3 regions of the Lactobacillus sp. XV31L genome follow, and region 3 is predicted to be linked to each of the others. Evidence: predicted binding sites of a transcription regulator. Region 3 holds the regulator's gene; each other region holds the start of a gene.
What was found. Region 3 encodes LexA, which represses DNA repair genes until DNA is damaged. Its sites were predicted from a motif close to CNAACANNTGTTNG; they were not measured.
Positions count from the first base shown of each region.

Region 1: a site for LexA is predicted at 7,316-7,329, ahead of xerS (tyrosine recombinase XerS). Genes of this name have one in related genera too.
Region 2: a site for LexA is predicted at 5,320-5,333, ahead of recA (recombinase RecA). Genes of this name have one in related genera too.

Region 1 is NZ_JBWXGC010000003.1:70,650-80,883, reverse strand. It holds gene parE (DNA topoisomerase IV subunit B) at 1-1,050, shown strand, start outside; gene parC (DNA topoisomerase IV subunit A) at 1,066-3,519, shown strand; gene AC2JF7_RS02880 (LysR family transcriptional regulator) at 3,673-4,608, shown strand; gene AC2JF7_RS02875 (manganese-dependent inorganic pyrophosphatase) at 4,685-5,614, shown strand; gene AC2JF7_RS02870 (helix-turn-helix domain-containing protein) at 5,672-6,031, opposite strand; gene xerS (tyrosine recombinase XerS) at 7,383-8,447, shown strand; gene AC2JF7_RS02860 (NUDIX hydrolase) at 8,499-9,134, opposite strand; gene AC2JF7_RS02855 (DegV family protein) at 9,158-10,033, opposite strand; gene AC2JF7_RS02850 (MarR family winged helix-turn-helix transcriptional regulator) at 10,121-10,234, opposite strand, start outside.
Region 2 is NZ_JBWXGC010000004.1:21,306-31,539, reverse strand. It holds gene AC2JF7_RS03560 (helix-turn-helix domain-containing protein) at 23-1,114, shown strand; gene pgsA (CDP-diacylglycerol--glycerol-3-phosphate 3-phosphatidyltransferase) at 1,141-1,701, shown strand; gene AC2JF7_RS03550 (betaine/proline/choline family ABC transporter ATP-binding protein) at 1,856-3,034, shown strand; gene AC2JF7_RS03545 (ABC transporter permease) at 3,036-3,659, shown strand; gene AC2JF7_RS03540 (osmoprotectant ABC transporter substrate-binding protein) at 3,672-4,607, shown strand; gene AC2JF7_RS03535 (ABC transporter permease) at 4,607-5,266, shown strand; gene recA (recombinase RecA) at 5,414-6,526, shown strand; gene rny (ribonuclease Y) at 6,656-8,278, shown strand; gene AC2JF7_RS03520 (glycosyltransferase family 4 protein) at 8,460-9,626, shown strand; gene AC2JF7_RS03515 (YigZ family protein) at 9,699-10,234, opposite strand, start outside.
Region 3 is NZ_JBWXGC010000002.1:39,305-49,538, reverse strand. It holds gene AC2JF7_RS01825 (C69 family dipeptidase) at 1-293, shown strand, start outside; gene AC2JF7_RS01820 (hypothetical protein) at 628-840, shown strand; gene AC2JF7_RS01815 (APC family permease) at 993-2,426, opposite strand; gene ylxM (YlxM family DNA-binding protein) at 2,795-3,136, shown strand; gene ffh (signal recognition particle protein) at 3,140-4,567, shown strand; gene rpsP (30S ribosomal protein S16) at 4,652-4,924, shown strand; gene rimM (ribosome maturation factor RimM) at 4,993-5,508, shown strand; gene trmD (tRNA (guanosine(37)-N1)-methyltransferase TrmD) at 5,498-6,223, shown strand; gene rplS (50S ribosomal protein L19) at 6,335-6,682, shown strand; gene AC2JF7_RS01780 (nucleoside phosphorylase) at 6,777-7,541, shown strand; gene lexA (transcriptional repressor LexA) at 8,024-8,647, opposite strand; gene AC2JF7_RS01770 (DUF896 domain-containing protein) at 8,798-9,046, shown strand; gene AC2JF7_RS01765 (YneF family protein) at 9,116-9,331, shown strand; gene AC2JF7_RS01760 (ABC transporter ATP-binding protein) at 9,401-10,234, shown strand, end outside.

The DNA.
Region 1 (10,234 bases), on a different contig from region 3:
AAACAGGGCTTGCTGGGCAAAAAAGATAAAAATATCGATGGGTCCGACTACCGGGAGGGATTGAGTGCAGTTCTTTCAGTTAAGATTCCAGAAGAATTGCTTGAATTTGAGGGTCAGACCAAGGGCAAGCTAGGAACACCGCAGGCAAGATCAATCGTTGATGCAATTGTCTATGAGCAGATGACCTATTATCTGATGGAAAATGGCGAACTAGCGCGTGAACTAGTTAAGAAGGCCCAAAGGGCACGCGATGCCCGTGAAGCTGCCAAAAAGGCGCGAAATGAAACCCGTAATGGCAAAAAGCGGCGTAAAAAAGAGGTGTTGTCAGGCAAGTTGACCCCAGCCCAGTCGCGTAACCCTAAGAAGAATGAACTGTTCTTGGTTGAGGGGGACTCTGCCGGTGGCTCCGCCAAGCAGGGCCGTGATCGCCGCTTTCAAGCCATCCTACCGCTACGCGGTAAGGTCTTAAACACGCAAAAGGCCAAGCTGCAGGACATCTTCAAAAATGAAGAAATCAACACGATGATTTACACAATTGGCGGAGGAGTCGGGACTGAATTCAAGGTTGAAGACTCTAATTACGACAAGGTGATCATTATGACGGATGCCGATGATGACGGGGCTCACATCCAGATATTGCTGCTAACCTTTTTCTACCGCTATATGCGTCCAATGATTGAGGAGGGCAAGGTTTACATTGCCTTACCGCCGCTCTATCGTTTGCAAAAGGGACGCAATAAGAAGGCCCAAGTAAAGTATTCTTGGACTGATGAAGAACTGGCTGCTGACGAAAAGGAAATAGGCCCAGGCTATTCCTTGCAGCGGTTCAAGGGACTGGGTGAGATGAATGCCGAGCAGTTATGGCAAACCACCATGAACCCGGAATCTCGGATGCTGATCCGCGTTAAGATTGACGATGCCGCCTTGGCTGAACGCCGCGTAACAACTCTCATGGGTGACAAGGTTGCAGTTAGAAGAAAATGGATTGAAGAAAACGTCAAGTTCAGATTGGGCGAAAACGTGTCGATTTTGGAAGAAGAAAATGAATAAAGAGGTTTTTAGTTAATGGCTACAAAAGAAAGAATTCGTGAAATGCCGTTAGAGCAGGTCATGGGTGAACGGTTTGGCCGCTATTCCAAATATATCATCCAAGAGCGGGCCCTGCCAGATATTCGGGATGGTTTAAAGCCAGTGCAAAGACGAATTCTCTTTGCAATGTATAGAGACAATAACACCTACGACAAGCCCTTTAAAAAGGCCGCTAAAGCTGTAGGTAATATCATGGGTAACTTTCACCCCCATGGCGATAGTTCAATTTATGGTGCCTTGGTCCACCTTTCTCAAGACTGGAAAATGCGTGAAACCTTAGTTGAAATGCATGGTAACAACGGTTCAATGGACGGCGACGGTCCAGCCGCCATGCGGTATACTGAATCACGGCTAAGCAAAATTTCCAATATGCTCCTGGCGGACATTGACAAAGAAACTGTCAACATGGTGCTCAACTTTGATGATACTGAATATGAGCCCACGGTTTTACCTGTTCGTTTTCCTAATTTACTAGTTAATGGGTCAACGGGAATTTCAGCTGGATATGCCACCGAGATTCCGCCGCACAACTTGGCTGAAGTGATTGATGCGGCAATTTGTCTTTTGAAAAATCCGAATTCTACCCTTGATGAACTGATGCAGTTTGTTAAGGGACCAGATTTTCCTACTGGTGCCATTGTGATGGACAAGGAAGGACTAAAAGAAGCATACCGTACCGGAAGAGGCCGCATTCAGGTTAGAGCAAGGTCTTCAATTCAAGAAATTCGCGGGCACCGGGAAGAAATTGTGATTACCGAAGTCCCTTATGCGATCAACAAGGCACTCTTGGTTAAGAAGATGGATGAAATTCGTCTGAACAAGGAAATTGATGGAATAGCTGAAGTGCGTGATGAGACTGATCGACATGGCTTGTCAATTGTAGTTGAACTAAAGAAGGGGGCTGATGCGCAGAACATCTTAAACTACTTGTTTAAGAATACTGAACTTCAGGTATCATACAACTTCAATATGGTGGCAATTGACCATATGACACCAATGCAGGTTGGCTTGAAACATATCTTATCTTCTTACTTAGAACATGAAAAAGATGTGGTCACTAAGAGGACTAGATTTGACCTAAACAAGGCTGAAAACCGTCTGGAAATTATTCAGGGTCTTATCCAAGCAATGGATATCCTAGACGAGGTAATCAAGACAATTCGCGCTTCCAAAAATAAGGCAGAAGCCAAGAAAAACTTGTCAGCTGACTTTGGCTTTACTCCTAGGCAGGCAGAAGCAATTGTTTCATTGCAACTATACAGGCTGACTAATACGGATGTTGATGCTCTAGTAGCAGAACAAAGTGACCTGAATGAAAGGGTTGCACGTTATCAGAAACTTCTGGCTGACAAGAGCGTACTAGAAAAAGAAATTATCAAGGAAATGACTGCCGTCAAAAAAGAATTTGGTAGTCCTCGCAGGACAGAGATTTCTGGTCAGACCGCTAAAATTAAAATTGATGAAAAGGCACTCCTTGCAAATGAACAAGTACGTGTCTTGATTAGTCGTGACGGCTACTTAAAGCGGTCTTCGCTGCGCTCTTGGCAGTCTAGCGACGATGATGAAAATGGGTTGCCGGATGGGGATGAAGTGGTCTATGAAAAGACCCTGTCAACTCTGGCTAACCTTTATCTGTTTACTAACCGAGGCAATATTATTTATCGTCCAGTAAATGAGCTGGTCGAAGCTAAATGGAAGGAAACAGGCCAACACCTGTCGCAAGAAATTGGCTTGAATAGTGAGGAGCAGATCATCAGAGTATTCGACTTTGAAGATCTAAGCCAGGATCTCAACTTTGTTCTTGCAAGCAACGACGGCTATATCAAACAATTAAAGCTAGCCAACGTACAACCTACTAGAACATACCGATCACGTGCAATAACTGCTATGAAGATGAAGACCCAAGATAGTCAAGTAGTACGTGTTGATGCAGTTGATCCCGCTTCAAATGCGGAAATTATCTTGTTCACTTCCAACGCTTATGCCGTGCGGTATGACTTAAAGGAAGTACCAGAATCTGGTGCCAAGGCCGCTGGGGTCAAGTCGGTCAACCTTAAAGCAGGTGATACGGTCGTAAGCTATGTCTTAGTTGAGCCTAAGTACCTAGACTTGTTGCACATTGGCCTAATTACGCAGCGTGGGGCCTTTAAGCAGTTCAAGGCGGGCTTGATTAACAAGGTATCACGGGCCAAACGAGGCGTTCTCGTATTGCGCGAATTAAAGGCCCAACCGCATCGAATTGTTGCAGTAAGTGCTTATGGTCAAAATCATCGCCTGGTAATTACAACTAGCAGCAAGAGAAAGATAAAGCTGCAAACCACTGAATTTCCTTTAGGAGATCGATATTCAAACGGGTCCTTCGTGGTTGATGTTACGAGTGATGGACAACCAGTGACAGTGAAACTTGACCGACCACTTGCTGATAAATAAAATCTTGTTTTCATTTTGTATAATGTGGGTGCGCGTGGTTAATGGGTGAAAACGTTTCATAAAAATTAAAGTAAACTTTGACACTGAGAGTTTTTTGCTTGATAATAGCATATGAATAAAGTTATTTTATTGCTAAAATAGAAGGAAAAATTTATGCCTAAGACAGACACACTACTCTCAACCAAGTCTTTACATTATTTTTTGCAGCTGATTGATACAATGAATTATACTCAAGCAGCGCAGATCTTAGGAATTACGCAGCCGGCTTTGACACAACAAATCAAAAAATTAGAGCATGCTATTGGAACTCCGCTTTTTGGTCAAATGGGCAAAAAACTGTATCTAACTGAAGCAGGCAAAGAGCTACAAATGGGTGCAATCAAACTTCTAGGAACAATTAATTCAGTGGTCAATGACATCCAGGAATTTACCCAGGCTGACAAGGGCAACATTGCAATTGGTGTTTTAGAGAGCGTTGATTCTGAATTGCTGCGGAACTTTATAGTTGACTACAATCTGCAAAATCCTGAAGTTACCATTAGCGTGAATTATTATGACCGCAAAGAGCTTTGGAACAAGTTGGATAACAATCTCATTGATTTGGCTCTTTTGTATATCCCTAGCATTATTAAGAAAAGTCAGCTAAACTTGCACAACCAATACGAACGCATGGAAATTTGTGCTGACGAGTTAACCATATTGACCCATGATAGTGAACTAGAAGCAGGAAAGTCTTACCCGGCCTCAAAATTAATGGGGAGAAAATGGGTGACTTATCCAGACAGCTTTTATTTTACCCAATTAATGAAGGGAATGTTTGGTAACAAAGTCAATGCAAAGAATGGTTTGAAAGTACCACTGAGTTTTTCATCGACTGACCAGATAGTCGCTACGGCCCAAGAGACAGGCTACGATACTTTTGTCAGTTCTTCTTATTATGAAAAGCATAAAGAGGAGATTAACCTGACCCCAATTCACTTGCAAGAAGACAAGAAATTTTTGGTATCACTCATCTACCGTAAAGGCAAAAAGGATGTTCCCCGCATTAAGAAGATTTTAGGCGAATTCAAAAAATTCTTGGAGAAATAAGTTTTATTCGTTAAAATATCTATAGACAGATACAAAGAAGACAGATACAAAGAGGTTAACAGAAAGAGGATATTTAATGGAAAAAGAGTTAGTTTTCGGACATCGCAATCCTGATACTGATGCAATTGGAACAGCAATTGCATACTCATACTTGCAAAACAAGCTGGGTTACAATACAGAAGCAGTTGCACTAGGTGAGCCTAACGATGAAACTAGTTTTGCATTAAAAAAATTTGGCTTTAAGGCCCCGCGGGTTATTCAAACCGCTGCTGATGAAGTTGATAAGGTAATGCTTGTTGACCATAATGAGCCCCAGCAAAGTGTAGCAGACATTGACAAGGTCGAGGTGACTCACGTTGTTGACCACCACCGAATTATGAATTTTAATACAAGCATGCCTTTGTTCTATCTGGCAGAGCCTGTAGGCTGCACGAGTACAATTATGTGGGGGCTATACAAACGGTTCAACGTTGAAATCCCGCAAAATATTGCCGGACTCATGCTTTCAGCAATTATCTCAGATACACTGTTACTCAAGTCGCCTACTACAACAGCCAAAGACAAGGAAGCTGTTGAAGCACTAGCAGAACTTGCTGGCGTTGACTACCAAAAGTATGGTCTAGAAGAATTAAAGGCCGGTACCAACATTGCAAGCAAGTCAGAAGAAGAACTAATTGATCTCGATGCCAAAAGCTTTGATTTAAACGGTAAAAAGGCCCGTATAGCCCAGATTAATGTGGTTGACCTACCAGAGGCCTTAGAACGCAAAGAAGCCTTCTTAAAGGTCATGAAAGCCGCCTGCGTGTCGGAAAAATATGACCTGTTTATGTTGCTCATTACTAATGTGTTAGATTCAGATTCTACCGCGCTAGTAGCGGGCTCAAGTGAAGCACAAGCTGGGTTTGAAGAAGCCTTTGGCAAGGTAAAAGATGAAGAAATTAGCCTGCCAGGTGTAGTTTCACGCAAGAAGCAAGTGGTGCCACAACTCACTCAAGCATTTAATTAATTGAATAAATAAAAACACGAGTTAGCCAATGAAGCTAGCTCGTGTTTTTACTTGCAACTAATCTTTGTTGATTTCTTTTGTCAGTATGATGAAGGACTTACATACGCGTTCAGCTTTATCTGACGGCATTTTCCTTAATTCATTAACAACCTTCTTGATAAATACAGGTGTATTATCTTGGCGATCATCAACTTTAACCTCTTTAAAGCGATAGGCGTTCATAATGATATCCGGAGTAGTAGTATTAAGAGCTCTGGCAATAGAATCAAGTTTCTGGATGCTAATATTTTGATTCTTGGTTCGCTCAAGACGTGAAATAAAATTCACAGATAAATCGCTCAGCTCAGCAAGATCCTCCTGAGTCAGTTTCTGCTCACGGCGACGACGGCATATCTCTTTTCCCAAATTTATACTCATAGAATAAATTCAAACCTTTCTATAATAACACTGGTAGATAGCATAATTGAAGGAACAACTATACTATCAAACAATAAAATAACAGCTAAAACAAATAATTTCTAAATCTCAAAGAAGTTAGAAATTAGAAGAATTGTTTTAAACATATACCCCTGAACAGTATTGTAAGCTAAATTGTGAAAAAATAAAACTAAAATGCCTAAATTAATTGAACTTAAAATAAAATTATAAAAGTTTGCAAATATTGCTTAAGATGTATATTAACCGGCTACAATTACATAAGAAATGTCATTAATTGACCAATTAACAAATTATTGCCAATACATAAATTTACTTTTAAAAAAAGTTTTTATTTGAATTATTGCTGAGTATATAATTTAAATAACGGTTATAGTAGCATAACTTTTTTATAAAGGCTTAATAAATAACTACACATCGGAAAAATTCTGTTCATTTGCTAGTTAATTTTATTACACCGAAACTGTTATTTTAGCTGCCATCTACGATATAATACTATGCAATTTAAGGTAATCGATAAAGTAGGAAGGGTGAGAGGTCGCAAGCAAGATGATCTTTTTACTCTATGACAAGTAGTAAGTTTCAATGCCATACTTCGTATAATATATATTATGTAAAGTTAAGTATAAGAATAATAAGTTCATTAGGTCAGCAAGTGCTCGGTAGCCCGGTACTTGAATAATAAAATAATATGCTTGGGCTTGAAAATAAGCAGCCCAGAATCTAATTATGAGCTTTGCCTTGCTTGTAACTTCTGCCTGTTTGCCTAAAGAGAAACTTTGAAGTCCAAGTAGAAAATGTGTGCTGAGATTGGTCACCAGGATGCTTTAAATTGTAATTGGTTAAGCAACTGATCAATTGCTGGGTTAAATGAGCATGAATTTTCCACTAAGAACTAAATTTCAGATTTAAGCTAAGATTTTAAGTGGAATCAGGGGTAAAGATTTGGTGTAGATCAGATAAATTACCAATACTTGAAAAACCGGATTAGATAATTGCTTTTTTGAATTGCTATCATTAAAACTATAATTTTAATGATAGGTAAAAGTACTGCTGCACTGGGATTCATTTGCTATTTTTGATTGCCTTTGCCAATAAGCCTTGCTTGATTATTGTTTGGGCAGCACTTGCTTAAACTTGCTAAATTTTGCCTAGGAGTTTTTGTAGTTTACCTTTGTTAAGCCTGTACCTTATATTGCTGAAAGTTGAATATAAGTTGTTCTTCCATGTCCCCCCTCCCCACTTTGAAAGAGAGAGTGGGTAATCCAAACATACATTCTGTTTTTGCTTTATAATTAAAGGAGCAAAATACTTATCTAGGAGAAGCAAAATATTGGAAACCAAAAAATATCTCGACCTCATTGAAGACGAATTAAGTAAAATGCCTGACTTTGTTAAAGAATATAACTTTGGCACTAGCTTGTCATTGACAAGTTCTTACCAGTATTTAACTGAAATTAGGCGGTTTTTTGACTGGTTGCGTAAAGAGTCTATTTCTGCTGCCAAGGACAACCGGCATATTGATACTGCAACTTTAGCCAACTTGCACCGCAATGATATTATGCTTTACATCAACTATCTAGGTCACACTAAGAATCAACAGGGCCATTTAAATTCACCCACAACAATCAATCGCTCAATTAATGCTCTGCGCTCACTTTTCAAATTTTTGACAATCACAGCCGATAATAATAATGGCCAGCCTTACTTTGAGCGAAACGTGATGGTGAAGATTGATTCGCTCAACAATACTAAAACTCTCAACTACCGTGCGCATGTGCTAGAATCTCATATGTATGTTGGAAGGCTGAAATACCAGTTTTTAGACTTTATTGCTAATGATTATGAAAAACGTTGCAACAAGCATGCATTGCCTGCTTTTAAAATCAACAAAGAACGTGATATGGCAATTATTGCCCTCATTCTAGGTACAGGCATTCGGGTCTCTGAATGTGCTGGAGTTAACCTTGCTGATCTCAACTTAAAAAAGGCGGTGCTGGATGTGACCCGTAAAGGCGGACAACGTGATAGCGTGCCAATTGCTGAATGGACCCTAGACTACTTGTGGGACTACCAAAAAGTGCGCCAACAGCGCTATTTACCCCCTAAAAAGGAAGTGGCCTTTTTTCTTGCAAAGTGGCACAATCAGACTAAAAGAATAACCAGCAATGCAATTGAAAAAATGGTCAATAAATACTCCTCTGCATTTGGTCACCCTCTTACCCCACATAAGTTGCGTCACACACTTGCTTCAGAACTTTATGAAGTGACCAAGGACCAGGTGTTGGTTGCCCAGCAGCTTGGTCAAAAAGGAACCTCGGCAACAGACTTATATACGCATGTTGACCAAAGCAAGCAACGTGCAGCCTTGAATGAAATCTCAGAAAATGATCAATGAAAAAAACACCGGACTATGTTCGGTGTTTTTTATTAAAATAATATCCTTGTTTTATTCAAACTTAGTCTGCCAATCAGGATCATTTCGGGCATCAAAGCACATTTTAATCTCTTCCTTGCTGTTACGCTGAAGAGAAAGCTGGGGCAGATGGTCAAAGTCGAAGTAGCGGCAATCATCAGTTTCTGTATTTTGCATAAATTTACCGCCGCTTTCACGACATAAAAAGAAGACGTTATAGACTTTGATCGCACGCTCTATCCGCTTCTGATTATGGATAAAAGTATTGTGGCTACAGATTGCGATTACGCGTTCAACCGTAATATCTCTACCTGCTTCTTCTTTGGCTTCTTTAATGCAGTTGTCTTTGACGGAAATATTGGGCTCACACCAGCCACCAGGCAATGACCAGCACTTGTCAGTGGTTTCGCGAACCAAGAGGATCTTTTCCTCATTAAATATGGCAGCACGTGTTCCTAATTTAGGAGTTTGGTAACCGTCCTCGCTGCTAAAAAGTTCCCGCACTTGCTCAGTTGGCAAACCGGTCTTAGCAGCCATCATACTAGTAGCAATTTCCCTGATTCGTTGATAGCGTTCGCGGTCAAAGCGGTCATGGCCATATTCCAGCCCATCTTGGGCCAAGCTTTGTAATTCAAATGCCCACTGAGCAAATTGATCCAATTCTTTCATTTTGAGCCTTCCTTTTCTAGAAGTTATGAAAGGTCAATTTTATCGATGTCGATCATCCACCCAATCGCAAGGGATTTCTCCCCTAAGTGGGTAGCAATTACAGGTGTGAACTTGGTCACAGAGATATTCTGCTGCGGAAAATTCTCCTGCAAAAAGGCCTCAGCTTCCTCAGCTTGGCTGCTGTCGTTAGAATCAATAATAAAAAGCTTGATCTTATCCTTATATGGAAGTTCGTCAATCTTCTTCAAAGTAAGCTCTTTGATTTTTGCAAAGGCTCTTTTCATTGATCTAATTTTATCAAAGGCAACGATATCGCCATCTTTAAATGTTAATAGTGGCTTAATGTTGAGCATCGAGCCGATAAAGGCACCAGCGTTGCTGAGCCGACCGCCACGGCTCAAGTTGTTCAAGTCGTTAACAACAAATATTTCATCAATGGTTGACCGAATTTGGTCCAGACGTTCAAGAATTGTTTCCAATTCAACCCCATTTTTAATCATTCGGGCCGCAGCAAGAACTAGGTTGCCCTGCAAGCGGACAGTCATCTTGGAGTCAATCGGATGCAAATTGTACTTGGGGTTATTTTGCGCAATATTGCATAAAGTTTGGTAGAAACCTGAGATCCCACTAGACAAAGTGATGGCAATAATTGCCTCATAATCTTCTTGGTGCAGCTTATCAAAAAGATTAATCATGTCACCCATATTTGGTTGGGAAGTCTTAGGAAATTCAGCCCCTTGTCGCTGCAACTCAAATAGCTGGTCGGAAGTGATATTGACGCCTTCCAAGTATTCCTGCTTACCAATGATCACAGGGATAGGAACCACAATGATGTTGTTTTCCTTGGCCTCTTGTTCACTTATAACGCTAGTACTATCAGTAACTAATGCAATTTTCATTCAATTAACCTTTCGCTCTTATACGTGCAATATAGAAAATTATAGCATAAAAGAACTACTGATTCGACTGTTGCCGCTATTGAATTTTTAGTCTTTAATCCGTTGCTTTAGCTGGTCTAATACATAGTTGAAGTTACTGATTTCCTGCCTGGTAAACCCTTTTTCCATTTTTTCTTCAATACTGTTCAAAGCCCCTTTTAA
Region 2 (10,234 bases), on a different contig from region 3:
ATAGAGAATTAAAGGGGTAATTATGGCGGATATCGGAGAGAAATTACGCAGTGCCAGAGAGGCAAAAGGCCTTTCAATTGAGGATATTGAAAAAGCAACTAAGATTCAGAGTAGATATCTGACAGCAATTGAACAGAATGATTTTGACAAGCTTCCGGGCGACTTTTATGTTCGAGCTTTTATTAGACAGTATGCTCAAATTGTCGGCTTGGATGGCAAGGAGTTGCTCAGTGAATTTCATCAGGAAATTCCCAAGGCTGAACCAGAAGAGTATGTCAAAGACTCGATTGACAACAAAAGTGAAGAAGTACGCAAGACAACCAGCAGCAAGAAGAAGATCTGGAAAGATTATCTGCCGCGGATCTTTGTTGGCGTAGGAATCATTGTTGTTGTGTTGGGTTGCTATGTTGTTTATGCGCATTTTTCCGCCAATAATAATCAAAACAATAACTCTGCAAGTGATGTGGCCATTTCTTCTGAAAATTCACACAAGCGCAAGAAAGCTAAAAAAGTTAAGAAGAATCCAGTAAAAATCAAGGAGCTAGCCGTCAACCAGTACCAAGTTACTGGTTTGAAGAAGAACCGTAACTTGGTAGTTCGTGCTGGTGACCAGGCTACCACTGTTTCTATTGCAATGAATGGTGTTACCCAGGATAGTCAAACTTTAGCAGCTGGGCTTAAGCACACGCTGAGCATTCCAAAAACAGCTCAGTCTGTCGTTGTTACCTTCAGTAATGCATTGGGTACTTCAATTTCTATTGGGGGCAGCAAGGTTCCTTATAATGCCCAAAGTGCAGGTCTTACATTGACCTTCTTTATTGGCAACCACCACACGACTCAGTCTAATCAAAATACCAATAACCAGCAGAATCATTCTGGTTCTACTGCTAACAATTCTGGGACTAATCACGTCAACCGGCAAAATCAGGGTCAAAACAAAACCCATGGCACTAATAACAATTCCGGCACAAACAATAGCCAACAAACAAGCCAGACTAATCAGTCTAACCAAAATAATGGTCAAACTGGTCACGATACTAGTCAGACCAACGGTAGCGGACAGGGCAATCATTCTGGAAGCTCATCGTCTGGCAATAATGGCGGTCATAACTAAACACTGTATAGAGGAGAAAGTTAAGAATGAATTTACCTAATAAGTTGACGGTTTTAAGAATTTTACTGATTCCAGTCTTCATTTTGATTGTAATTTTTGGTGGAGATGCCAGTATTAAAGTTGCTGGGAGTACAGTATACTGGCGATTGGTGATTGCAGCAATAGTGTTTGCAGTTGCTTCTGCCACGGACTGGTTTGATGGACATATTGCCCGGGCTAATAATTTGGTAACTAATTTTGGCAAGTTTGCGGATCCCTTAGCAGACAAGATGCTCACCATGACGGCATTCATCATGTTGGTTTCGCTTAATTTAGCGCCAGCATGGGTTGTTGCTATCATTATTTGTCGTGAGCTAGCTGTTACCGGCCTTAGATTGATTTTGGCTGAAAACAAAGGCCAGGTTATGGCCGCTGCAATGCCAGGCAAGATTAAGACAACATCCCAGATGCTGTCAATTATCTTTTTATTGATTGGCAACTTCTATAATATTGGAACGATCTTACTGTATATTGCCCTAATCTTTACCATTTACTCTGGTTGGGACTACTTCCATAGTTCATGGGATATTTTTAAGGGTTCAATGTAGCCTCTTTTAAAATTAACCTGCAAAACACTAACTCTGTTAGTGTTTTTTGCTTGCTCTTTTTAGCGAGAGGTCTTTTGGCAAACGGAGAAGTTTGCTTAAGACCTACAGCATTGTTAAGATAAAATTAGACAATTAGTGAAAAAGGGGGAATTTTATGGTGAAAAAGCTACCAATGGTTGAATTTAAGGATGTCACAAGACTATATCCCAAGATGAAAAAACCAGCTGTTGAAAATGTCAGTTTCAAAATAGAACAAGGTGAATTTTGCTGTCTTATTGGCACTTCGGGCTCTGGCAAGACTACATTAATGCGGATGATCAACCGCATGAATAGTGTGACCAAGGGTGAAGTGCTGGTTGAAGGCAAGAACGTTAAGTCGTTTAATCCAGTGGACCTGCGCCGCCGCATTGGCTATGTTATTCAGAGCAATGGACTGATGCCGCACATGACGATTCGGGATAATATTGTCCTTGTTCCTAAATTATTGAAGTGGCCGAAGGACAAGTTGGACAGTGAAGCACATAAGCTGATTAAACTGGCAGAGCTTCCTGATTCCTTCCTTGATCGTTACCCAGCAGAATTATCAGGTGGCCAGCAACAACGTATTGGCGTAGTCCGGGCCCTGGCTGCCAATCAAAAATTGATTTTAATGGATGAACCCTTTGGAGCTCTTGATCCCATCACTCGTGAGAGCTTGCAAAATCTTGTGCAAAACTTGCAGATGCAATTAGGCAAAACAATTGTCTTTGTCACTCATGATATGGATGAAGCGTTAAAACTTGCTACCAAGATTGTTGTTTTGCATGACGGTCAGTTAATTCAAGTTGGTACAGCTGACGATATCTTGCATCACCCGGCAAACGACTTTGTTAAGAGCCTAATCGGCGAAGAGCGCCTATCTGAGGCAAGATACGATACGGTTAAGGTTAAAAATGTGATGTCAACTGCTCCAGTTAAGATTAATTTGGGAGCGTCTTTGACTGAAGCTTTGACCATGATGAAAGAACACCACGTTGACACCTTACTGGTTGTTGATGACGATAACCACTTAAAGGGCTACATCTCGATTGATGATTTGCAACGCAAGTACCTGAAGTCGCGCAGTGTTAGCGATATTCTCATTACCAACTTTGCTGCAGTAGCTCCTGATGAGTACTTACGCGATAATTTTCGCCGCATTTTAAGTCGGACTGGCCAGTATGTTCCAGTGGTTGATGGTGATCAGCACCTAGTGGGAATTGTGACTAGGTCCAGCTTAGTAAATGTGGTATATGAAAAAATATGGGGCGATAAAAGCTCTGCAAGTGACCATTCACAAAAAGAGGCGAACTAAAATGTCAGTCTTTTTAGCTCAGCATGGTTCAGAATTGATTGTCAAAACTTGGCAGCAAATATACATTGCAGCCATTTCTTTGGCTTTAGGCATTATTGTTGCTATTCCGCTCAGCATTGTTTTACTAAAGTTTCCGCGAACGGCTAAGGTGGTAATTGCCATCGCCAGCATGTTGCAAACTATTCCAGCTCTTGCACTTTTAGCAATAATGATTCCCTTTTTTGGGGTTGGTCAAATACCAGCTATTATTGCACTTTTCTTGTATAGCCTAATGCCAATACTGCGCAACACCTATGTTGGCTTGACTGGTGTTAATCCTGATACGATTGATTCGGCTCGCGGACTTGGCATGACCAATATGCAGTTGATTATGCAAGTTGATATCCCACTAGCAATGCCTGTTATTATGGCTGGTATTCGGCTGTCAGCGATTTATGTTATCGCCTGGGCAACTTTAGCCTCTTACGTGGGAGCAGGCGGCTTGGGCGATTTTATCTTTAATGGCCTCAGCTTGTACCAGCCTGACTTGATCTTGGGTGGAACGATTCCAGTAATCATCCTGGCGTTGTTAGTAGACTACCTGTTAGGTAAACTTGAGCGCAAGATTACGCCAAAGGGGCTATAAGGGGATTATATGATGAGAAAACACTTAAAAAAGTTGTTATTATTGTTCCTGGTCTTCTTGGTTATGGGAGTCACAAGTGCATGTGGCTTGCCCGGATTAGCAGATACTCAGGGAAGTAGTGAGAATATCCGCATAACAGCCCTAACAACTACGGAATCGCAAATTGTTGCCAATATTATTGCCCAGTTGATTGAACATGAAACACCTTACCAGGCATCGATTATCAACAACTTGGGTTCAGCGCCTATGCAGCACCAAGCCTTGCTTCGTCATGATGCTGATATTCAGGCTGCTGCTTATGATGGCGGAGAACTGACAGCCAACTTGCTGCTAGCACCGATTAAAGACTCCCAAAAAGCCAATGACACAGTTCGTCGCGAAGTTAAAAAGCGCTGGGATCAAACCTACTTGCCTACTTATGGCTTTGCGAACAACTATGCCTTCATGGTGGGTAAAAAAGACCAGCAAAAATATCATTTATATAAGATTTCTGACTTGAAAAAGGTAAAGGACAAGTTTTCTTTTGGAGTCGCATCTGAATGGGTTAATGCTCCAGGAGTGGGCTACCCAGCCTTTCAGTCGGCATATGGGATGACTTTTACCAAGGCGCACCCCATGAACATTGGGTTAGTTTACTCCGCCTTAAAGAGCGGGAAAATGAATGTCATTTTGGGCTATTCAACTGATGGTCGAATTGACAGTTACAAGTTGCAGCTGCTTAAAGACGACAAGCACTTTTTCCCACCGTATAACTGTGGCATGTTGATCAATAACTACTTGCTGCGTGAGCATCCCGAGCTTAAACCGCTGTTGCAGCGCTTGGTTGGCAATATTAGCGTGCATGACATTCGTAAAATGAACTTTCAAGTTGATGACAAGCTGCTGGAACCAGCAACAGTTGCACACCAATTTTTGGAGCAGCATAATTACTTTAAGGGGGAAAAATAATGGCAAACTTATCTTTATGGCGGCAGTTTATCTATTATTACCAGCATAATGGCTCTTATGTTTTAGAACAGTTTAACCGTACCTTCTTGATTTCAATTTATGGGGTTCTGATTGCTGCAATCATAGGCATTCCAATTGGTATTTTTATTTCCCGTAATGCTCACTTAGGCGATTTTGTAGTAGAAATTGCCAACTTTATCCAAACTATTCCCTCGCTTGCCTTACTATCAATTATCATGATTGGACTGGGTCTTGGCGTTATGACCGTTATTGTGACCGTAACGCTATATTCCCTGCTGCCGATTATCAAGAATACTTATACAGGTATGCGCAACGTTGACAAGGATGTCATTGATTCCGGCAAGGGGATGGGCATGACCAAGTTGCAGATACTGTACATGGTTCGTCTGCCTCTATCCATGTCTGTAATTATTGCAGGGCTAAAAAATGCACTAGTGATTGCGATTGGCATCACCTCTATTGGCTCGTTTGTGGGAGCTGGTGGACTGGGCGATATTATTATTCGTGGCACTAATGCCACGAATGGCAGTGCGATTATTTTAGCAGGGGCTCTACCAACAGCTTTGATGGCGATCTTTGCTGATCTCTTCTTGAACTTTGTGCAAAAGTGGCTGCAGCCAAGAGGGCTGAGAAAGTAATTTTAAAGTAAAAGGGGCTTTTTTGCGTAATTAATAATACAGGTTAAGAAATTGAAACGTTTGTTCGCTTTTTCTTGCAAATAGCAATTGAATCAAAGTATAATTAATGAGTATTAATTAACGATTATTAGAGGAGGAAAAAAAGTCTTGGCCAAAGATGAAAAGAAGGCTGCATTAGACGCGGCACTGAAGAAGATTGAGAAGAATTTTGGCAAGGGTGCCGTTATGCGCATGGGCGATAAGGCAAATACCAAGATCTCAACTATCCCGTCAGGTTCACTTGCACTAGATGCCGCACTTGGTGTGGGTGGCTACCCCCGCGGAAGAATAGTTGAAATTTACGGGCCGGAATCTTCCGGTAAGACTACAGTTGCACTCCATGCGGTAGCTGAAGTCCAAAAACGGGGCGGCACAGCGGCTTATATTGACGCTGAAAACGCAATGGACCCGGCTTATGCTGAAGCCTTGGGCGTTGACGTTGATTCCCTTATTCTGTCGCAGCCTAACACAGGGGAAGAGGGCCTCCAGATTGCTGATACCTTGATTACTAGTGGGGCAATTGATATTTTAATTGTCGATTCAGTTGCGGCCTTAGTCCCACAGGCTGAAATCGATGGTGAAATGGGTGACAGTCACGTGGGCCTGCAAGCACGGTTAATGAGCCAGGCACTGCGCAAGCTATCTGGTAATATCAATAAGACTAAAACAATTGCGATTTTCATTAACCAAATTCGTGAAAAAGTTGGTATTATGTTTGGTAACCCAGAGACTACGCCAGGTGGACGTGCGCTTAAGTTCTATGCCACTGTCCGTCTTGAGATTAGAAGGGCAGAAAAGATCAAGCAGACTGGTGGCGAAATTACTGGCAATCGCGTTAAGATCAAGGTGGTCAAGAACAAGGTTGCCCCGCCATTCAAAGTTGCAGAAGTTGACATGATGTACGGCAAAGGGATTTCTCAAAGCGGCGAGCTGCTCGATATGGCTGCTGAAAAGGGCATTGTTGACAAGGCAGGTTCCTGGTACTCATATAATGATGAACGAATCGGCCAGGGCCGCGAAAATGCGAAGAAGTACCTGGAAGAGCATCCAGACATTTATGAGGACGTCGAACAGCAAGTTCGTCATGCTTTTGGCATTGATGAAGATGCAATTGCTGATCGGGAAGACCCAGAAAAGGTAAAGGAAAAGAAGGCGCAAGCAGCCAAGTCCGTAGAAAAGGGGGCTTCTGACAAAAAGGAAGCCAATAACAAAAGCAATTAAAGTTGAAGAAATTAACCTTGACCTGTAAAGTGGTCAAGGTTTTTTGCTATTAATTGACATAATCCCCACGTTTCTTTATCATTAGTATTGTGTAAATAATCTTAAAAACAAAAAAAGGCGATAGTAATCATGACAAATAAAATTTTGATTCCCGTCGCGATTGCTATAATTTCAATTTTATTGGGCATAGGTATTGGATACATTATCCGCAAGGATATATGGGAAAAGAAGGCGCGAAATGCGCAAAACGATGCCAACCATATTTTAACCGAAGCAAAAGCACAGCTAGCTGCAGCCAAGGCCGAAGTTAAGGCTGAAAAGCAGGCAGCTGAGCAGAGTGCGCAAAACGTAAAGAAAGAAAAAATTCTTGAAGCTCAAGAAAAAATTCAGGACTACCGGCAAAAAGTTGAGGATGAGTTAAACGTCAAACGTGATGCCATTGCACGCGACGACAACCGCTTAAAGCAGCGTGAAGATACACTTGATCACAAGAACGCTTTGCTGGTAGAGCATGAAAGTGAACTAACCAAGAAGGAGGACCAATTAAAGCAGGAACATTCTGAACTTAAGCAAAAGATTCAGGAGGCAAATGATTTAGTTGACCAAAGTCAGCAAAAACTCTATGAAGTTGCCCAGTTAGACCAGGAGCAGGCTAAAAAGCTGGTCTTGACCCAGTTGTCTGAGAGCTTATTCAAGGAGCGGGCTGAAATGATTAGAAGCAGCAATGAAGAAGTTCAAGCTAAAGCTGATCATTATGCTCGCAAGGTGATTATTGATGCGATTCAAAGCAGTTCTGCAGATACAGTTGCTGAGACCACCGTTTCAGTAGTCGACCTTCCCAACGAAGAGATGAAGGGCCGAATCATCGGACGTGAAGGCCGTAACATTCGGTCCTTTGAAGCCCTCACTGGCGTTGATTTAATCATTGACGATACACCTAAGGTAGTTACCCTTAGTGGTTTTGATGCGATTAGACGTGAGATTGCTAAACGGGCAATGGAGCGTTTAATTAAAGATGGCCGGATTCATCCAGCCCGCATTGAAGAAATGGTTGATAAGGCACGCAAGGAAGTCAACGATGATATTTACGAAGCTGGTGAAAGCGCCTTAATGGAACTTGGGATTCACAGGATGAACCCTGAGCTGGTTAAGGTCTTGGGCAGACTCAAATATCGGACTTCTTATGGACAAAATGTCTTGGGACATTCGATTGAAGTTGCCAAATTAGCTGGCACAATGGCAGCTGAGCTCGGTTTAAATGAAAAATTAGCGGTTCGCGCGGGATTATTACACGATATTGGAAAAGCCATCGATCATGATATTGAAGGTTCACACGTTGAAATTGGCGTGGAATTAACCAGAAAGCACCATGAATCAGATGTAGTTGTTAACGCAATTGCGGCACACCACGGGGATGTACCGAAGTTATCGTTTATTGCTGAACTGGTCGTTGCGGCAGATACAATTTCATCTGCTCGGCCAGGAGCAAGAAGTGAAAGTTTGGAAAACTATATTAGACGGTTAACTGAGCTGGAACAAATTGCCAAGCGGCATGATGGAGTCAAGCAAGCATATGCCATCCAGGCTGGACGTGAAGTCCGAGTCATGGTAGAACCAGAAAAGATTTCAGATGATCGCATAACTGTTTTGGCCCGAGATATTCGTAATCAAGTTGAAAAGGAATTGGATTACCCAGGTAATATCAAAATTACTGTCATTCGGGAAAAAAGAGTAGTTGCAGTTGCAAAATAGCCAAAAAGGTTGAATTTCTTAATTCAACCTTTTTATTTAAGGTAAAAAAGATAATTTGCCCATGCTCTGCAAGTTGCCTGGTAATTATCAATTAATCACCACTGCTGGTCTGTGAATGAATTTGTGCATTTTTGCCCAACCCTGTATAATTAGGACAAGTAATTTATGAAAGTAGCCCACTATGTTTAAAATTATTGTTGAATTATTCTTTCTAGTGATTATTCAAGCTGCAATTACACCTTTTATTAGGCGTTTGGCCTTTGTTTTGGGGGCAGTCGACAATCCGAATAAGCGTCGTATTAATACTAAGCCCATGCCCACTTTAGGCGGATTAGGCATTTTTGTTACTTTTAATATCGGCGTTTTCGTCCTCTTGCGGGAACAATTTCCCACTCATGAGGCTTTTAGCGTTCTTTTAGCTTCTAGTGTAATAATCTTAACTGGCATCATTGATGACATTTTAGAGCTTAAGCCGCGCCAAAAAATGTTTGGTATTCTTGTTGGAGCTCTAGTCATCTACTTTTTGGGTGGGATTAAGATGAATGTGCTTAACCTGCCCTTTGTCAATAAGCAGATAGACCTGGGCTGGTGGAGTCTGCCAATCACCATTTTTTGGATTTTGGCCTTAACCAATGCAGTTGACTTAATTGATGGACTCGATGGTCTGGCTGATGGCGTATCGATGATTTCTCTGATTACGATGGGCATTGTAGGATACTTTTTCTTGCATACAGGTCAGTTGTATATTCCAATTAGTTGTTTTATGTTGGCAGCCTGTTTGCTTGGTTTCTTACCTTATAATTTCCACCCAGCAAAAATGTTCCTAGGTGATACTGGAGCCCTTTATATAGGGTTTATGATTGCTATTTTTTCACTCAAGGGTCTTAAAAACGTCACATTCATTTCATTATTAGTACCAGTCACGATCTTGGGTGTGCCAATCACAGATACCATCTATGCAATGATTCGACGTAAGCTCAATAACCGACCTGTTTCTGAAGCTGACAAGCACCACCTCCACCACCAACTGATGAAAATGGGCTTGACGCACCGCCAGTCGGTTTTGGCAATTTATGCACTTTCACTGATCTTTTCGTTTATCTCTTTGCTGTTTTTGCTTTCGCCGGTATGGGGAATGTGGCTGTTGATTGCTGGTTTAGTGCTTGCACTGGAACTCTTCGTTGAGTCAATTGGCTTGTTAGGGGAGAAATATAAACCACTTCTGCGCTTGACCGAAAAAATGATTAATGCGCGCAGCAAAAATGATCCAACAGTTCAGGTTTGGCATCTGGGTCAAGAAAAGCCAGACCAGTTAAAGAAAAAAACTAAAAAAGATTTTGATAAATAAATTTAGTATAGGAAAAGGCTGATGATTTTGCTTTTTAAAGCATTAAGTATCAGCCTTTTTCGATATGGATTTTTATTGCTCATGGTAGTTGGTTTTGCTGATAGGCAACTCATTATAGCGTTTTTGCCCGAGAGTAAATTCAACTTTGCCAGCCAAAAGGTTGGTCAGCTCATGTTCAACTTTTTGTTGAGTTTTTTCTTCAGTATAGATATGGATAGTCACATCAACACCATAATCAATCTTTGCGATAAAGATTTGCTCTTGTCTGAGAAAGTGTTCAACTTCGTCTAAGCGCTTGTATGCTATGTGAAAGCTGCATTCTTGTTGCAGAACCCGTTTAACGACGCCAATTGCTTCGACGCCCTTAGTGACACTATTAGAATATGCACGAATCAATCCGCCTGCGCCGAGTTTGATGCCACCAAAGTAGCGTGTGACGATAACTGTCACATTTTTTAATTTCATCAGCTGCAGTGCCTTAAGTTCAGGTACGCCCGCGGTACCTGATGGTTCGCCATTGTCGCTTGCCTTGACGTGCTCATCATTCAGACCAATTGTGTAAGCATAAGTATTATGACTTGCATCGCGGTACTTTTTGTTAATTGCAG
Region 3 (10,234 bases):
CTTGGTGGTACTATAAGTCCTTAGCCGTGCTAGTTGAAAGTCACTATCCACAGTTTGTCCAGCTGGACACAGACTATTTGAATGAGCTCAACCAGTACTACCGGGGCCGCATTGAGGATGTAATTGCTGGTGCAGAAGGCAAGACTGGTGCCAAGCTGACAGAATACTTGACCCAGGCTAACCAGGAGACAGTCGCATACACCCGCAAGCGGTCTGAACAATTCTGGGGTCAAATGATGATTGATTCCATCAACATGTCCAAGTTAACCTTCAATATGGATGCTAACTTGTAATCATATATAGATTTAAAAAACATTTTTTCACTATTTTGTTGAGAAAATGTTTTTTTGTAATAATATAAAACTGTGATACCCATGATAATTTTTTAAAATTATGTAAAACATCTTAAAAACGTCTTTTGGTTCTCTTTTTCAGCAAGCGCCGCTACTGCAAGCCGCCAATGTTGCCAAGACTACAGACTGCTATTCATGTGAATTAAAGTATTGTTATTGAGCCTGAAAGATAATATTGAGAGTAAGCAGAGGCAGTCGATAAAAGCTGTCATAGAAACTTTTCAAACATAAAGTAGCGCAGTTATCCAAAAAAGTTGCAAGGAGAAGTAATAATATGGGTTTTATAATAATGGTTTCATGTTTTATAATTGGCTTAATATGCATTATTCTAGGACTGAAAAAAGATTTTGTGAAAATAAATAAAAGCATACTTTTAGCAATAGGTGTCATTTTGGTGGCTGGCGCAATTTTCCTTGCTACACCGGTAGGATCTAATTTTACTCATCACATATATGATCTTCTATACGCTAAAGGAATGTTTAAGTAGACCAAATAACGCCTCTGCAAAGGTCTAGCTTAATATTAAAAAATCACCTAGGGCTGATTTCCAGTATTTGTTTGGGAGTCAGCCTTTTTGCGCTGATTTGGTCATTAAAATAGCCCCAAAAGTTTTTGATTTTTGGAGCTCAAGATTAAATATTATTGTTCTTTTTTCGTGACAATGACTGAGTGGTGAATACCATATAGGTAGTAGATAAACAGGCCAATAATGGTCCAGACCAACATGTATTTTTTAGCTTGCATGTCCAAGCCCCAGAAGACGGCCAGTGAACCTAAGAATGCCAGACCAGGCAGTACTGGATAAAGGGGCATCTTGAAGGCTGGATCAGCAATGTCGCCCCCTTCGCGCGGACGCAACTTGTAAATTCCAATCGAAACAAACATGAAGGCTATCAAGGTCCCAGCAGAAACTAGCTGAGTCAAAAAGGAGAAGGGAATAAAGGCTGAAATCACAATGGCAATAACTGCTACCGTCCACAAAGAGTTGGCTGGACGATGGTCAGCATTTAACTTGCCTAAAAAGCGGGGCATCATGCCATCGCGACCAAAGGAATATACTAGGCGTGAACTAGCCATGGCCAAACCTATGAGGGCGGTAAACATGCCCAAAATGGCAATTGATTGAACGACCACGGCGATTTTGCCATAGCCTGTTTGCCGCAGTGCATAGCCAACCGGTTCAGCTGAATTCAGGTATTGGTGGTAGGGCACCATACCAACAAGGACCAAGCTAACCGCAACGAACAAGACCACTGCAATTAGTAGTGAACCGATAATGCCGCGCGGCATCGTTTTTTGCGGATTAACCGCTTCAGCAGAATTGGAGGCAATGGTATCAAAACCTAAAAAGGAGATATAAATCATGGATACACCGGCATAAATTCCCTGCCAGCCGCCAAAGGGACCGTGGGAGGTAACCCGGTAGTGAGGGATGAAGGGCATGAAGTTGGCCTTTCTAATCACTGTGAGTCCAACCACCACGAATAGCAAAATGGCGGCCACCTTGACGACCACCAAGATGTTTTCTACTTTGGAGGCTTTAGAAACTCCAAAGCTAACCAAAACGGCGGCAATCACAATTGCAATCATGGCCACTAAGTCGAGGATGCCGCCATTAACTCCAAGCGGGTTGGACAATGCAGCCGGCAATTTCCACCCCCATGGTGCAATCAAAGCTCGCAGGTTGGCAGACAAGCCCGAACTAATGAAGGCCATTCCGATCAAGTACTCAGCCAGCAATGCCCAGCCAGATATCCAGCCCCAAAACTCGCCAAAGATCACATTGATCCAGGAATAGACCGAACCAGCAAAAGGCATTGCTGCCGCCATTTCTGCATAGGCAAAGGCCACCAGCCCAGCTACAATCGAAGCAATAATGCAAGAAAGGGCAACGGCAGGGCCAGCGTGCAGAGCAGCCACTTCACCTGGCAGGGTGAAAATCGACGTAGAGACAATCGTCCCCACTCCAAGAGCTAGGAAGTCACGTACCTTCAGCGTACGAATGAGTCGACCGTCTTTTTCCTGATAAATACTAGGATCTTCTTTCCGGTTCATTGCTTTCCATAAATTCACTTAAACATTACTCCTCATTGTTGCTATAACTTAAGGGCAAAACGCATATGGCGCATTGGTGAGCACAAGGCTTAATTGCTCTATTTGTGCCAGCCAGGCTGTCATTATCCGTTTATGCCTCCTTAACCGTTAAATAAAAATACGGCACTGTGGGTCAGACTTCAAGTACCGTAAATAATCGTTTCAAACTTAATGGATAACTTATTGGGCCTTTCGGGCTAATAAACCTCCAACTAAAAAATAATCAGTAACCATCATACAAATTTTCTGGCTAAAATGCAAGAAAGTCGGGATTTTTTGGTAGGTTAATGACTTTGGCAATCGTCAAGAGCCTGCTTTTTTGCTATACTGGTTCAAGGTGAAACTTAATGAATGAACTCGAAAAAAATGAGGAGTTGGGCGACCTGTACGCCTATTACGGTCGGCTCTTGACTAAGAGCCAGCAAGACTATTTTGAAGATTACTATTATAATGATCTTTCTTTGGGTGAGATTGCTGCCAACCATAAGGTTTCGCGGCAGGCGGTTTATGACAACCTTCGCCGCTGTCGCAAGCTTTTAAGCAATTATGAAGCCAAGCTGCACATGAAGAAGGACTATAATGAAATTGAACAAAAATTAGCGGTTATTTCATCTTGCTTGCAAGCAGAAAAGCAAGAAGAAGCTGCGCGTGCACTCAATGAACTATTAATGCAAATGAGGGGAGAATAATCCATGGCTTTTGAAAATTTAAGTGAAAGAATTCAAAAGGCGCTCAAAAATTTAACGGGCAAGGGCAAGATTTCAGCAGAAGACGTCAACGCTGCCAGCCGAGAAATCAGATTGGCCTTACTTGAAGCCGATGTTAACTTCAAGGTGGTTAAGGACTTCATTAAGAAGATCAAAGAAGAGACCCTGGGCAAGGAAGTCCAGGAAAGCTTGAATCCGGGTCAACAGGTTATCAAAATCGTTAATGACGAATTGACCAAGATGATGGGGACTAGTGCAGCGCGTTTGAACAAGTCCAAGCACATTCCAACTGTCATCATGATGGTGGGGCTGCAAGGTACGGGTAAGACGACGACTGTTGGCAAGTTGGCCAGTCGTTTGATGAAGGATGAAAAGGCCCGTCCACTTTTGATTGCTGGCGACATCTACCGGCCAGCTGCCATTGACCAGCTCCAACAGATTGGGGATGAGCTGCAGGTACCCGTTTATAGTGAACAAGACCAGCAAAATGTAGCACAAATTGTTAAAAATGGACTGCAACGGGCAGAAGAAAACAAGAATGACTACGTAATTATCGATACTGCCGGCCGACTCGAAATTGATGAACCATTAATGGAAGAGTTAGAGCAGGTCAAGGCTGTAGCTCAGCCCGACAATATTTTGCTGGTCGTTGATGCGATGACGGGTCAGGCCGCAACTGATGTGGCCAAGGGCTTTGATAGTCGCTTAGACATTACGGGCATCATTTTAACCAAGCTCGATGGTGATACGCGGGGCGGTGCTGCGCTTTCAATTAGGGCAGTGACGGGCAAGCCGATTATTTATACCGGGCAAGGTGAAAAGCTGACGGATCTGGAACAGTTTTATCCGGACCGGATGGCCTCTAGAATCTTAGGCATGGGCGACATGCTGACCTTGATTGAGAAGGCCCAACAGGACTATGATGCCAAGAAGGCCGAAGAAGTTGCTCAGAAGATGAAGGAAAATACCTTTGACTTCAACGATTTCGTGGACCAACTTGACCAAGTGGAAAAGATGGGTCCTTTGGATCAGATCATGAAAATGATTCCTGGGATGGCCAATAACCCCCAGCTTAAGAATGTCAACTTTGACAAAAAGCAAATCACCTATGTTAAAGCCATTGTTTCATCAATGACCACGGCCGAACGTGAAAATCCAGAATTGCTTAATCCAAGTCGCCGGCGGCGGATTGCGGCAGGGTCAGGTCGACCGATTGTGGAAGTTAACCGCATGATCAAGCAGTTCAAGCAGGCGCGCGACATGATGAGCAAGATTACCAAGGGCAACTTCAAGGGAATGGAGAACTTGCCGGGCATGGACTCACCGATGGCCAAGATGGCGATGCGGCATATGGGCAAGAACTTTAAGAAGAACAAGAAAAAGCGCATGAAGTTCAAGCGCTACCACTCATAATTTTAACCTGTTAAGGGAAAACACTTTACACCACGAAATTAAAGTGCTATATTAATACTCGTATCTTTTAGGAGGAAATTAACTATGTCAGTAAAAATTCGTATGCGCCGCATGGGTGCTAAGAGAAAGCCTTTCTACAGAATCGTTGTCGCAGACTCAAGGATGCCACGCGATGGTCGTTTCATCGAAGAAGTAGGCTACTATAATCCTGTTTCAGAGCCTAAGGAATTGAAGCTTGAAGAAGACAAGATTTTTGAATGGCTTAAGAAGGGTGCACAACCTTCAGACACTGTTAGGTCACTGCTGTCCGGTGCTGGCTTAATGAAGAAGCTGCATGAATCAAAGTTCACTAAATAATGAATTTGTTAGTTAAAAGTTTGGAGCCAGTTGCTTCAAGCTTTTTTCTTTCTTGGTGAGGAGAAAAAATGCAATTTTATGATGTTGCACAAATATTGACCACTCACGGTCTTAAGGGCGAGCTCAAGCTCAACGTGATTACTGACTTTCCAGACCGCCGTTTTGCTCCCGGAAGCCAGTTGACCTTAAAAGACAATCTGGAAATGGTTTTGACAGTGGCCAGCAGCCGGCCTTTCAAGCAATTTTGGCTGGTCCAGTTTGTTGAGATTACTGATATTGCGGCTGCTGAAAAACTAAGGGGCAAGACCTTGGTTGTGAGCCAAGAAGAGCAACATGATTTGCCGGAAGGTGCCTTTTACTACCGCGATATTTTGGGATGCACAGTAGTAGACAAGCAGACTGGAGCTCTTTTAGGCCAGATTACAGATATTGAGTCACCAGGAGCTAATGACGTCTGGGAAGTCACTGAAGAATCTGGCAAGACCTATCTCATTCCTTACATTGATTCGGTCGTAAAAAAGGTTGACGTGGGTGCTAAGAAAGTTTACGTCGAATTATTGGAGGGACTGCGCGATGAAGATTAACGTCCTAACGCTTTTTCCTGACATGTTTACGCCGCTTACAACTTCAATGCTCGGGCGTGGACTAGAAGATGGGAAGTGGCAGCTAAACCTGGTTAACTTCCGCGACTTCACCAGTGATGTTCACCACCACGTAGATGATGCTCCGTATGGAGGCGGTGCCGGAATGGTCTTGCAAATTATGCCTATTAAAAAAGCGCTTGATACGGTAAAAAGCAAGGGCAGAGTAATTATCACTGCGCCTCAGGGGCAGACCTTTAACCAAAAAATGGCTCAAAAGTGGTCCCACGAAGAAAACCTGACTTTTATTTGTGGCCACTATGAAGGCTTTGACCAGCGCGTCTATGACCTGGCCGATGAAGTTGTATCAATTGGTGACTATGTATTGACCGGTGGCGAGTTGCCAACTATGAGCATGATTGACGCGACTGTGCGGCTGATTCCTGGAATTTTAGGCAATGCAGCGTCTCCAGTTGAAGAGAGCTTTGCCCGCGGCTTGCTCGAATACCCTCAGTACACTCGTCCAGAAGATTTTGATGGGATGAAGGTGCCAGCAGTGCTCTTGTCGGGCAACCACCAAAAGATTGCTGACTGGCGTCACAAGGAGGCATTGCGGGCGACTTACCTGCACCGACCTGACTTGCTGGAAGAGTACAACTTGTCCGGCAAAGAAAAAGCCATGCTAGAAGAAATCAAGCAGGAAGAAGACCAGGCTTGATTTCATGTGGCTAGTTTGCTAGAATAATTTAGGTGTAATTTTTACACTAATAGTTAGGGGTGTTCCGCTGGCGCTAGAAAGCGTTGATGAATGCCGTAGAAGGAGAAAACAATGGATCCATTAATTCAAGAATTGACCAAAGAACAATTGCGTGATGACATTCCTGACTTCCGCGCTGGTGACACTGTCCGTGTTCACGTCCGCGTTGTTGAAGGAACTCATGAACGTATTCAGATGTTTGAAGGCGTTGTTATCAAGAAGAAGGGTGCCGGAATTGCTGCAACTTACACTGTTCGTAAGATGGCTTCTGGTGTTGGCGTTGAGCGTACCTTCCCTGTTAATGACCCACGCGTTGCTAAAGTAGAAGTACTGCGTCACGGTCGTGTACGTCGTGCTAAGCTTTACTACCTGCGTGAACGTCACGGTAAGGCAGCTAGAATTGCTGAAAAGCGCCGTTAATTTATCGCAAAAGAGAATCATCCTTGTGAAAGGATGGTTCTCTTTTTTGTCTATGGTAAAATTAAGAACAAAATATTAAAGGAGGAAAAGAAAAATGGATGAACTATTTTTAATGGACTTTGACAACAGTCGGCGGGCGGTGCTTGAGCCAGCCCATGAAAAAGATGAACTGCATTATCATTTTCAATCCAAATTGCTCTTTGCCTTCCTTACTAGTGATGCCATTGCTCAGTTCTTGTCACAATACCCCCACCGGATTGCGGGGCGGTTTGACTGCTTTGAGGGCGATACTTTAATCTACGAAGTTGACCTCCCTGGCGAAAAAATTGCCCTCTGCCAGGCCAAATTAGGTGCAGCAGCTGCAACCCAGTTGCTTGACTGGCTAATTGGCTATGGCGTGCAGCAAGTTCTAGCCATTGGGTCAGCTGGCTCACTGATTGACCTACCTGAAAACTACTTTCTAGTACCAACAAAAGCCATTCGCGATGAAGGCACCTCCTTTCATTATGCTGCGCCCAGCAACTTTGTTGACTTGCATTCATCCTTTTTAAGTAGGGTGGAAGAATTAATGGTCCAGTCCGATTTTAAGGTCAAGGAGGTAACGACTTGGACGACTGACGGCTTCTTCCGGGAGACGCCTAAGAAGGCTGAGCAGTTTAAGGCCCTTGGTGCTTCATGTGTAGAGATGGAATGTGCAGCGATGGCAGCATGTGCTCAATTTCGCGGTGTTTATTTTGCCCAAATTCTCTTCACTGCAGACTCGCTTAGTGACCTTGACCAGCACATTGAACGTGACTGGGGCCGGGGTGCACACGAACAGGCTCTTAAGCTGGCTAGTCAAATTCTGAAAGATCTTTAACTTGGACTTTGTGAAAATTATGGTCCATGAAACTTGCGTGTAACAGGCAGAAATTTCACAAGCAAAATAAAAAAGACTGATAATTCAGTCTCTTTTTCTAAAAATGTGGTCAATAATTTGTGAATGGCAAATCAATATTAAATGTGGAAAGTTCTGACTTCCGCTTGGCAGAAGACCCTAGCAGCCTTTAAAGTTAAAAAAACAGTTAGGCCAGAATAGGATACAAGTCAAAGACAAGCAAGTAAATCAATGAGTCCAGCTAATCAGGCAGGTTTACAACCAGACGTGTGGGTCTGAAAACCAGCGAGTTGAGAATTTACAATTAATTAGGAAAAGGCTGCAGCAAGCGCGGTCAGAAAGTCAAAATCCTAATGGAAGACAGGATAAACTAGAGCAGTTGCTGCGAAATTTACAAAAAAGAAACCTTCCTAGTATTTAAGTAAAACTGGGAAGGCTTCTTACGTGTGATAACTGTCAGTGAGCTAAATGATACGACTGCGGTAGAGTCCGACTACCTTGCCTAAAATATGGACATTAGACAAGATGATAGGTGCCATTGTATCGTTTTCTGGCTGCAGACGGAAGTGGTCCTTTTCCTTATAAAAGCGCTTGACGGTGGCCTCGTTTTCATCAGTCATGGCCACCACGATCTCGCCGTTAGTTGCACTTGCCTGCTTGCGCACGATCACGCTATCGCCGTTCAAAATCCCCGCATTGATCATGCTTTCGCCATGCACCCGCAACATGAACAAGTCGCCGGCATCATTGACCAAATCAGGTGGGAGGGGAAAGTAGTCTTCAATATCTTCAACAGCAAGAATAGGTTGACCAGCAGTAACCACCCCGACAACTGGGATTTCAGTTGGTTTAACGCCAATTGCCTTCTTGCCTTCTTCAGTTACTTCAAGCGCGCGCGGCTTGGTCGCATCCTTGATAAGAAGTCCTTTGCGCTCCAGACGCGACAAGTGGCCGTGGACTGTGGAAGTTGAAGATAAATTAACGGCATGGCAGATTTCACGTACTGTAGGGGGGAAGCCTCTTTTTTGAACAGTATCATATATATAGCGTAGAATTTGTACTTGCTTGTTATCCTGACTGTTGGTCATAATCTTACTCCCTTATAATATTATCGGTAAACTACTGTTACGCCTATTCTAGCAAATAATCCGCATAAACACAAACAAACGTTCTAATAAATTAAACTTTTTTTATTGCCCAAAATAGGGTAGACTTTTTTAGGATGAGAGGTGTAAATGATGACTGAAGATAAAGAAAAAAAGCTGATTAACCGAATCAACGAACTGTATCATAAGAAAAAAACTACTGGTCTGACGTCTGAAGAAGAAAATGAACGCCAAAAACTACACCAAGAGTTCATTAAGAATTTCCGGGCTAGCTTTAAACAAGACGTTGAAAACCTAGTTTTAGTTGATAAAGATGGCAAAGAAGTCACATCAGAAAAGGCTAAAGAGGCTCAACGCAAAAAGGGTTTAAGAAAAGATTAACATTAACCTTTAATTTTACTTAATTTTTAGGTAAGATATATTTATTGGACAAATTGAGGTGAACATTTTATGAATATGGGATTAGCAATCTTTTTAATTGTAGTAGCACTGTTAGTAGGCTTAGTAGGCGGATTTTATGGTGCTAGGACATATATGAAGAAGTATTTTAAGGATAATCCACCAATCAGTGAAGACATGATTGTTGCTATGATGTCACAAATGGGGCAAAAACCTTCAGCCAAGAAGGTAAACCAAGTGATGAACATGATGAAGCATCAAAAATAGTGGTCTTGCTGGATTAAGTAAAAGACGGAGGATTGTCTCCGCCTTTTTTATATACGAAAGATAAAGGACATGAGAATATTTTTTAAACTAGGATGGTTCTTCAAAGAGGAGAAAAAACGTTACTTGGTCGGCATCTTCTTTTTGGCGCTGACTTCTGTGGTTAACCTGGTTCCGCCGCGTATTCTAGGTTTAATGGCCGACCAGTTAGAGTTGGACCACATCACTTGGCAAAAATATGGGTTACTGATTCTGGCAATCGTCCTAGCTGCTCTGCTGCTTTATGGTTTCCGTTATTTTTGGCGCAGGCAAATTTGGGGTGGGGCAGCTGAATTGGAATTGCAGCTACGAGCAAAACTATTTGCTCATTTTATGGAAATGGACCGCACCTTCTACCAGCGTCACAGAACAGGAGACTTAATGGCCCATGCCACTAACGATGTTTCTGCTGTTCAGGAAGTTGCGGGTGAAGGGGTTTTAACCTTAGTTGACTCGCTAATCATGAGCGTGTCAACGATGGTAGCGATGATTATTTTTGTTGATTGGCGCCTAACAATTGTGGCCCTTTTACCCCTGCCTTTTTTGGCCTGGGGTGCTTGGAAACTGGGTGACCAGCTCCATGATGCCTTCGACCAGTCGCAAGCGGCATTTTCGCGGCTTAACAACAAGACGCAAGAGTCGGTTTCTGGAATCAAGGTATTAAAAACCTTTGGTCAGGGCAGAGAAGATACCCAGGCCTTTAATGGGATGATTGTGGATACGATTAAAATTAATAAGCGGGTTTTCAAGTGGGATTCAATGTTTGACCCGCTCGGCAGTTTTCTTATTGGCTTAACATATACGATAACGATAATCTATGGCGGTATTCTTGTCAGCAGCAAGTCCTTGACGATTGGTCAGTTGGTC